DNA from 2 places in the Oceanobacillus picturae genome. Region 2 is predicted to be linked to the other one. Evidence: a T-box and tRNA genes for the amino acid it is inferred to sense, from the RefSeq annotation. Region 2 holds a T-box; the other holds one or more tRNA genes.
The links. A T-box is a leader RNA that pairs with one kind of tRNA and senses whether it is charged. The one in region 2 lies ahead of thrS (threonine--tRNA ligase), so its partner is inferred to be a tRNA-Thr.
Positions count from the first base shown of each region.

Region 1: it has a tRNA-Thr gene. The T-box ahead of thrS (threonine--tRNA ligase) is inferred to sense a tRNA for this amino acid. The anticodon was not compared.

Region 1 covers NZ_CCAX010000002.1:14,568-19,720, forward strand. Annotated here, with positions in the region: gene BN988_RS11115 (N-acetylmuramoyl-L-alanine amidase) at 1-599, shown strand, start outside; gene BN988_RS11120 (hypothetical protein) at 836-1,084, shown strand; gene BN988_RS11125 (YwaF family protein) at 1,096-1,818, opposite strand; gene fabI (enoyl-ACP reductase FabI) at 1,892-2,668, opposite strand; tRNA gene BN988_RS11135 (tRNA-Glu) at 2,999-3,073, shown strand; tRNA gene BN988_RS11140 (tRNA-Val) at 3,090-3,164, shown strand; tRNA gene BN988_RS11145 (tRNA-Thr) at 3,168-3,243, shown strand; tRNA gene BN988_RS11150 (tRNA-Lys) at 3,265-3,337, shown strand; gene BN988_RS11155 (hydroxymethylglutaryl-CoA reductase, degradative) at 3,583-4,866, shown strand; gene mvk (mevalonate kinase) at 4,863-5,153, shown strand, end outside.
Region 2 covers NZ_CCAX010000001.1:99,777-104,929, reverse strand. Annotated here, with positions in the region: gene rpmI (50S ribosomal protein L35) at 1-65, opposite strand, end outside; gene infC (translation initiation factor IF-3) at 97-600, opposite strand; ribosomal protein L20 leader region at 673-795, opposite strand; gene thrS (threonine--tRNA ligase) at 956-2,899, opposite strand; T-box leader at 2,953-3,177, opposite strand; gene ytxC (putative sporulation protein YtxC) at 3,232-4,089, opposite strand; gene dnaI (primosomal protein DnaI) at 4,290-5,153, opposite strand, start outside.

The DNA of each region.
Region 1 (5,153 bases), on a different contig from region 2:
CGTTAACAACGAGAACGAATAAAGCTAACAACGCCAATGCTGATATCTTGGTATCCTATCATCATAATGCCAACACAGGGCAGTGGGGAACTTGGACAGGTACCGAGACGTACCATTATCCTGGATCCTCTTCTGGTAATACCCTAGCACGAGCTATACACCCGAGCATCGTAACAGCGATGGGATTACGGGATCGTGGCGTCAAGTCGGCAAACTTTCATATGGTACGAGAATCGAATATGCCCGCCATCCTTATTGAAGGTGGGTTTATGGATTCTACGATTGATATTGTAAAAATGCGCAACAATGGGGTCATGGATAACACCGGAAAAGCACTTGCTGATTCAATTGCCTCTTATCTTGGATTGGTAAAGAAGGATGGTGGTGGAACTGGTCAGGGATACGTCGAAATCGTGACAGACTCTCTTTGGACGTACAATACTGCTGATTGGAATGATCGTGCCGTGGTTGTAAATCGTGGAGAAGTGTTTACCGTTATTCGGGACAGGTTCCCGGTAGACGGTGGGTATATGTATCAAATAAAAAGCGGCTTGTATATTACGGCAAACCCTAATTATGTAAGATACTATACCAGATAAAGTGAAACTCCAATCAGTGGGGGTTTTCGTTCTTCCCTCACTGATTGTTAGTTGAACGAATCGGGGTGTTAGCGCAAGTTTACTGTCACTAAAAACTCTTTTTGGTTTCACTTCATGTTTTGAAGTGGGAGTCTTACGGGCGATTGCACCGGGGTAAAACAAGGGAGGGGGATTTTCCCCTCCCAATTCAAATGAAATTACTTGCTTTTGGTTAAGCTAGAAAGAGGTGATGAAAAATGAGAGCTAACGAAAATGATTATCAGAAATATAGTGATGCAATAGACCGTATACAAGAAGGAAACGAAGCAATGATAGAACTTTTCAACGAGCTTGAGAAGGATAACCCGGTTATTGACTTAAACGAGGAACTGTTAAAAAATATTACACGAGCTAAAGAAAAATATGGTGAAGAAGTGATTGATCAGAAAATCAATTCTATCATAGCGGAAATGTTATCCTGGCTGGACTTGAATGAGTCTCCGTAAAACAAGAATTTCTAGGACTTTTTCAAGAAGCGAACGATTCCCCATTGGAGCGAAAAGACAGCAAGTGCGACTAGACATAAATTTACATAATATAGCATGCCATCACCGAAATAGTCTAAAGGTGTGTTTGATAATGGTGTGTCCCGAAGATAGAGGTAATTAGAATTCAAAGCTGGATTAATGATAAAGCCTATAAATACAGCGTAGATGAGTAGTAAACCATAGCTTTTAAGCATAGAGCTGTACTTTAAAGAGATTGAACTTGTGAGAATTAAAAACAGGCTCGCCCAAGATATGGCTATGTGATGCAAAAAGAATTTCCAGAAACGGAAATGTGGAAAATCATAAGGTAACTCCGGTGTAATTAACGCTAGTAGGGCTGGAATAAAACCGATATAGAAAGTTAAAGTGGCAAGCTTTTTGTTCTGAAGTAAAAGAGATATGGCTGCCGTAATACTGGCAATACCGCATAGATGCAAGGGAATATATTCACTTAAGACCCAGATTCCACTAGTTGCTGACCAGACTTGATAGCTAACCTCTGACGTTACTAATAGAATGAAAAGGAACCATTTTATCATGGTATAAATACGGCCATAGATAGATCGTGTTTTTAATGTGCTAAAAAGAATAAGTAGTATAAAGCCTATTAAATAAATAAGTAACATAATGAGATGAGATGTATGGAATGAAACAAATGTGTTTCCTTCAACAGAAAAGAACGCATCATACATATAACATTCCCCCTAAAATAAAAGACGCTTTTTGCAAAATGATATGCAAAGAAGCGTCTTCTGTTCTATCATATTATCCTCCGATAATATGATATCCGGAATCTACGTGCATGACTTCTCCAGTAACCCCTCTAGCCAGGTCACTTAGGAAGAATAAAGTAGCGTCTCCAACCTGATCCTGATCTACATTTCTGCGTAGTGGAGCTTTTTCTTCGATAATACCAAGTTTTTCGTTAAAGCCGCCGACACCTTTTGCAGATAAAGTCCTAATTGGACCAGCTGAAATGGCATTAACACGGATTCCATACTTCCCAACGTCTTCTGCTAAGTAACGCATGCTTGCTTCTAAGGAAGCTTTGGCAACGCCCATCACGTTGTAGTTTTGAATTACTCTTTCTGCTCCAAGATAGGTCTGTGTAACAATACTACCACCTTCAGTCATAAGTGGTTTAGCAGCTTTTGTCACAGCGGCTAAAGAAAATGCACTAATTTCCTGTGCTAGTAAGAAACCCTCGCGTGATGTATCAGCATACTCGCCTTTTAGTTCCTCACGCTTGGCGAACGCTACGGAATGAACCACGCCGTGAATGACGCCAACTTTCTCCTTTATCTCATCAAATGCATCTGTAATACTTTCATCACTTGCAACATCGCATGATACAATTAATCTTGGCTCTATATCATTTTTCTCTAATAACTTTGTTAGTTTTTGATAAGAACGTTCCTGTCTGTTTGTGAAAATCAGGTTTGCTCCTGCGTTATGTAATGACTTTGTTATTCCCCAGGCAATACTTCGTTCGCTTGCAACACCCATGACGACTACATTCTTGCCTTGCATTAAATTAGACATGAAAAATACCTCCATTATAATGATCTTCTATATTATAACCTAATTGAATTACAATTAGAAAGTATGTTGAGTAACTCTAGCGGTTAAAAACAAGATAGTAATTTAGAACGTTTTGTTGGAAATGGACTAAAGACCACTAGCATTCTGCTAAATATGTCAGGTGGAACGTTGTTGTTTCAACATATTTTGAAGCAAATGAAAAAAAGATAAAAAAATTGTATTTTCCTCTTTACAAAGTGTAAAGAAAAAGCTATAATAAAATTCGTTGGTTTGAGAGATATGTAACAAATTGTCGATTTACTTTCAAATCATGATCTCATTAATTCCTATGGCCCGTTGGTCAAGCGGTTAAGACACCGCCCTTTCACGGCGGTAACACGGGTTCGAATCCCGTACGGGTCACCAAATTTTAACCCATGCTGGAGGATTAGCTCAGCTGGGAGAGCACCTGCCTTACAAGCAGGAGGTCGCGGTTCGATCCCTGCATCCTCCACCATTTGCCGGCCTAGCTCAACTGGTAGAGCAACTGACTTGTAATCAGTAGGTTGGGGGTTCAAGTCCTCTGGCCGGCACCACTATTCACTTCAAGTGTGTACGAGCCATTAGCTCAGTTGGTAGAGCATCTGACTTTTAATCAGAGGGTCGAAGGTTCGAATCCTTCATGGCTCATCATTTTAATTAACGTTAGTGTACAACATGAATATGGTAATTGTAGATAAACAGGGTCGTTTTTATTGATAAACAACCTTGTTTATTTGCATTTTAGCCCTTTTTTTTACATAATAGTTACAGTGATTTTATTTAAGGAAATATAGATGCCAAACGTGTTATAATAAATTAGATTTAAGACTTTATTAACAAAATTGATACGAAGTTTATATATATAATTATTGTATACAAAAGGATGAAGACGTATGAAAACTTCCCGGATCCCAGGCTTCTACAATAAGACAGTTACAGAACGCAGAGAATTATTGCAAGATGCCCAACACCTTTCTGCGAATGACTCAGCAACTTTCAATGAACCGCTCTCTACTGAAACTGCAGATAAAATGATTGAAAATGTGATTGGAACATACCCTCTTCCTTTAGGAGTAGGATTGAACTTCTTAATAAATGGGAAAGAATATGTAGTACCAATGGCTATTGAAGAACCATCTGTGGTTGCGTCAGCCAGTTATATTGCTAAGATCGTTCGAGAAGCCGGGGGATTCACTACGGAAGCCACGGAAAGAGTAATGATCGGGCAAATTCAAGTAGTGGGTGCTCCTGATTTGGATGCTGCTAAGGCGTCCATACTAGCGGAAAAGGACTCACTTATTGAGGATGCTAACGCTGCTTATCCAAGCCTGGTTGCTAGAGGCGGGGGAGCTGAGGATCTGGAAGTAAGGATCTTAAACGAGGCGTCTGATTCGGCTTATGGTAAAATGCTCGTCGTGCATCTGTATGTAAATACATGTGACGCGATGGGTGCGAATATAATTAATACTATGGTGGAGTCATTAGCACCTACTGTCGAGTCGTTAACAAATGGGAAGGTTTACTTGAGAATTCTTTCTAATTATGCAGATAGATGTCTTGCGCGGGCGCGCTGTGTCATTCCTGCCAACTTACTTCAATCAGGTGACTTTTCCGGAGAAGAAGTACGAGATGGTGTCGTACATGCGTACGAGTTTGCAGCTTCGGACCCTTATCGTGCGGTTACGCATAATAAAGGAATTATGAACGGAATTGACCCTATCGTAATTGCTACTGGTAATGATTGGCGTGCAGTTGAGGCTGGGGCACATGCCTATGCAGCAAGAACAGGACAATATAGCTCCATGACTACATGGTCTACGGACAGTAAGGGAAACCTAGTTGGTGAACTAGAATTGCCTATGTCAGTCGGAACTGTAGGCGGCGCTATACGTGTGCATCCTATTGCTAAGGTAGCGCAAGATATTTTGAACGTTGAATCCGCGCAAGAATTGGCTCAGGTCATTGTTGCTGTTGGATTAGCGCAAAACCTTGGAGCGCTTAAAGCGTTAGTAACAGATGGTATTCAAAAAGGACATATGGCATTACATTCTCGCTCTGTTGCAATAGCGGCAGGGGCTTCTGGGGAGATGATTGATATCGTTGCAGGAAAGTTAGTGGAACTAAACGAAATCCGTGTCGGAAAAGCTAAAGAATTGGTGGAACAAATTAAAAAATGAGTGCAGAAAAAGCTACAACTACAGAACAAACAGCTATAGGAATAGCTCATAGTAAACTGATTCTAATTGGGGAGCATGCAGTTGTACACGGACAACCCGCTATCGCTATCCCGTTTCCTTTGGTAGGTGTAGAATCTATAGTAGAACACGAGCCAGGGCCGGTCGTGATTGATAGCACGTTTTATCATGGACCCTTGGATTTAGCTCCTGAATCCTTGCAAGGGATTGCCAGTTGTATTAGTGGAACCCTTGAATACCTTGAAATGCCGGAAGCGGATCTGCTAATT
Region 2 (5,153 bases):
AGTTTTCCAGTTCCAGTCTTCTTAAAACGTTTTTGAGAACCTTTATGGGACTTCATTTTTGGCATAGTTATTTCCTCCTCGTAAGCTGTCCAAATATTATTTTTCGTTAACTGGAGCGATCATCATAAACATATTACGACCTTCCATTTTTGGCTTGGTTTCAACGGTTGCAATATCTTTCACTTCTTCAGCGAAACGATCTAGCACCTCACGTCCAAGCTCCTTGTGGGTAATAGCACGTCCACGAAAACGGACTGCTGCTTTTACCTTATCACCCTTCTCTAGGAATTTTCTAGCGTTCTTAAGTTTTGTTTCAAAATCATGATCGCCAATTCCTGGAGTAAAGCGTACTTCTTTAACATTAATGATTTTTTGTTTCTTACGTGCTTCTTTTTCTTTCTTCTGTTGTTCAAAACGGAATTTACCGTAATCCATAATCCGACAAACAGGCGGTTTCGCATTCGGTGCAACTAACACTAAATCTAGGTTTCTTGTTTGTGCGATTTCAAGTGCTTCCTGGCGTGATTTCACTCCAAGCTGATCACCGTTTGAATCAATAAGACGTACTTCCCTAGCACGGATTTTCTCATTAACATTCATATCTTTGCTAATAGCCAGCCACCTCCAAAGTTATTTTGCATGTTTCTGATCTCTATTGACAAGCGAATCATATACATTAAAAAAGCGTCGGTACAAAATGCACCCACACGTCTCCAATCGTTTAAAAAAGTTCGGAACCAGTCAACTGCAATAGAGCGTCGATCAGGTGAGAAGCGGGTGCTTCTTCTTGTCTTAAGATCATATAATGTTTTCAACTTAATTATCATATCATTTATAAACACTGCTGTCAACACATGGTAAACAACATTGATTTCTTAACCAAAATTCATTCTATCATAAATATCTCCATTTAAAAAGGGTAAATCCTTTAAAAACGGATTTACCCTTTAGATATCTATTTTTTAAATAATGTTTTACTTGTTATTTCTTCTTTAATTAATTGTTTAAATGCCTCAAAAGATAAGGTGTTGGAAGCTTTTTCACCGTAGCGTCTTACATTTACGGCACCTTCATTAATCTCATTATCACCAAGAACGAGTGCAAATGGGATTTTCTGTGTTTGTGCTTCCCGTATTTTGTACCCAATTTTCTCGTCTCTTTCATCAAGGGATACACGTACACCTTCTAAACGAAGGTCGTCGGCCACTTTTTTTGCATATTCCAGATGAACTTGTGGAGATACAGGAATCACTTTTACTTGAACGGGAGCTAACCAAGTCGGGAATGCTCCTTTGTATTCCTCAATTAAGAATGCAACAAAGCGTTCCATTGTAGAAACAACACCTCGATGAATAACCACTGGGCGGTGCTCTTTTCCATCTTCCCCAATATAGGTTAGATCAAATTGTTCTGGCAGATGGAAGTCCAATTGAACTGTGGAAAGTGTTTCATCTTTGCCGAGAGCTGTTTTCACCTGAACATCAAGCTTTGGTCCGTAAAATGCTGCTTCTCCTTCAGCTTCTACATACTCTACATTCATTTCTTCCATTGTTTCTTTCAGCATGGCTTGCGCTTTTTCCCACATAGCATCATTATCTACATACTTCTCTTTATCCTCAGGGTCACGATAGGAAAGACGGAAATAATAATCTTCGATACCAAAGTCTTCATATACTTTTTGTACTAACTCTACTACCCGAATAAATTCATCCTTCAATTGGTCAGGACGAGCGAAGATATGGGCATCGTTTAATGTCATCGCACGTACACGCTGCAACCCAGCCAAGGCACCAGACATTTCATAGCGATGCATTGTTCCTAACTCTGCAATTCTCACAGGTAAGTTACGGTAACTATATAGTTGGTTTTTATACACCATCATATGATGTGGGCAGTTCATAGGACGTAAAACTAATTCTTCATTATCCATCTCCATTACTGGAAACATGTCATCCTGATAATGATCCCAGTGGCCACTTGTTTTATATAGGTCAACACTACCCAGTACTGGGGTGTATACATGGTCATAACCTAAGCGTTCCTCAAGGTCTACAATATAACGTTCAATGTTACGGCGAATAGTAGCACCCTTTGGAAGCCACAGAGGCAGCCCTTGTCCAACTTTTTGTGAGACAGTAAATATCTCAAGCTCTTTGCCTAATTTACGGTGGTCTCGTTCTTTACGTTCTTCCAAAATCCGCAAATACTCATCCACTTGGCTTTGCTTTTCAAAAGCTGTTCCGTAGATACGTTGTAGTTGTTGATTATTACTATCTCCACGCCAATATGCCCCAGAGATGCTTAACAATTTAAATGCCTTTATTTTATTCGTAGATGGAACGTGAATACCGCGACAAAGATCAAAGAATTCACCTTGTTTATAGATTGTCACTTGTTCCTCTTCAGGAATGGCATCAATTAATTCTTGTTTGAGGTGATCGTCCTTAAACATTTCCTTTGCTTCGTTACGGGATACTTCTATCCTTTTAATTTCCAAGCTTTCATCCACAATACGCTTCATTTCTTTTTCAATTTTTGGTAAGTCTTCTGGTGTTACAGATTGATCCATTTCGATATCATAATAGAATCCTTCTTCAATCACTGGACCTACACCAAAATTAACGTCACCATACAAGCGCTTGATTGCTTGTGCCATCAAATGAGCTGTAGAATGGCGCATTACTTCAATACCTTCATCATTTTTATAGGTGACGATTTCTATTTTGCCACCGTGATAAAGCTCACGTTTTAAATCAACTAGTTCACCATCCAGTTTAATTGCAACTGCTTGCTTTTTTAGTCCACTGGAGATAGAACTCGCAATATCTTCTCCTGTTGATCCTGCTGGAAACTGTTTTTCAGCTCCGTCAGGAAAAATAATGGTTACTGCTTCTGACATTTCTGCTCACTCCTTCTCTACAATTAAAAAGCGCCCATCCCTCTGCTTATTTGCAAAGGGACGAGCGCTGACACGTCGTGGTTCCACCCAAGTTTCCGTAAAAATAAATTACGGCTTCATAACATCTTTAACGCAGATCATACGCTGCTATTTACTTCATTTCCACAGCAGGGTTCAAAGGGGGTAATCAGTTGATGGTATAGAGGAAGCTTACAGCCAAGGCTCCCATCTCTGTACTAACTCAGTCCAACAAATCATGTCCTTCTCAAAACCTTTAAGTTGAGATAATTTATAATCAGTATTATATCTGTTGCTATACAGAAATGCAAGCCCTATTTTTGGCGATTGTTTAAGTAAAAAGCGAAAGGAAAATTATTGTATGGTTCAAAGTCTACTCTTTCCTGAAAAACATTAATAACTGTTAGGGTTTTTGGCTCTGATGGATGGTCTCCATAAATTTTAATTTTCTCTGGAGCCATAGCCACAAGCGGTGCCAAATTAAGTTCATCTTCATCGAGCCCAACAATATATAACGGTTCCTTTTGCATGAGCAAGTGTAGTTCCATTTTAGACAACCTTTTTCCATTCTCCTTAAAAAAGGAAAAGGGATCGCCCTGTAAAATATGAATAATTTTAAAGCTAGGCTCTTTTTTGGCAATGTATTCACGGAGCAAATAAACAAACTCTTGATGGTCCTCTTCCCGTTTGAACTCATCTATTGCCAATCCTACATAATGAACTAGCTTGTCTTTAAATGCGTTTAAGCGAAACTTTACGATAGAATCATAATGCACCGTAGGCGTGTTTTTTAAGTTTGCCATAAAAAGCGACATTAAGAGTTGCCTAGGATCTTTGTCTTTTCTGACACGACGACTATCCTCATCTTCCCCTGCAAATATCCATTGTGTTAATTCAAGTATTTTTTCCATTTCATCTTGGTTTGTATAATAATAATATTCTTCAATAATGGCGTTTATCATTGCTGTTAAACGGTGGGTAACAAATACTTCAACCATCGCCTTCGAAATGGCATCAAATAGTTCATTTGACTTTATCTCTTTTTCAAATAATATATGATTCCCCCAATCTTTATTGGTTTTCCAGTGTAACTCGATTCCCTTATTGTAGCGAAATAACAGTTCACAGAATCGGATTACTTCTTTGTCTGACTCAAAATATACTTCAAGCAATCATCATCACCCTCACCCAACACCAAACTGTTACATTATATGGACGAGGAGAACAAAAAATGAATAAACAACTGAAACTAGTCAATATAGTAAATAAAAAGAAAAAACTGGTAACAGAGTCCTAAGCTCTATCACCAGCTATTTTTAATAAGTAAATTGGAGATCTTCTATTTACCTATCTAGTTTCAAGCCCATAGAAACTAGATGTCTCTTCGGTTTCCTCCGGCAATGCGCACTTCTTTGCTTACCTGTTTTATTCGTTCCATAATTCTACCTGCCTTCACTTCCTCTACACCACCACGAGTGGTAGCCAAATGACCCTCTAACTGATCCATACTGTAGTTTGATGTGAAAAACACCGGCAGTCCCTCCATCATGCGATATTGCAAAATAGATCCCAGAATTTCATCACGGAACCAAGCTGAATGAAGTTCTGCCCCAATATCGTCAAGCATTAAGACATCAGCCTTTTTAAAGTAATCGATTTTATCATTAATCGAGTCATCCTTAAAGGAAGCTTTTATTTCCCTTACGAACTCAGGCATATAGATTAGAGTCGAGGAAATATTTTTCTCCTTCAACTGATTTGCTAAAGCACCAAGAAAATACGTTTTTCCCACGCCAAATGGTCCGTAAAAGTAGATACCTTTTTTAGGTAACCCTTCTTTAACCTGTCCTACAAAATGTAAAAGCTGCCTAACAGCCTCACTTCGCTCGGGATCACTGTCAATATCAGCTATCGTTGCCTGCATAATTTCCTTCGGCATAAATAGGCTTTTAATTAGTTTATGCTGCTTTTGCTGCCTTTCGTAATCAACTCTACTATGGCATTTTTCATAGGAAAGATGAATTTCGTTATCTTCCACGTGCAGAATTGGCGAATAGCCTTGGAGCATATTCTGGCAACTACCAAAGGACTTACAGCGATCACATTGTTTTGACTGTGTCTTATATTCATAGAGCTTTATTAAACTCTTATTAATTTCGTTCTTTTTTAATTCGGGATGTGCAGCTAAAAATTCCTTTATTTCCGGGTCAGCTAATACTTCCTGTCTCGTACGGTT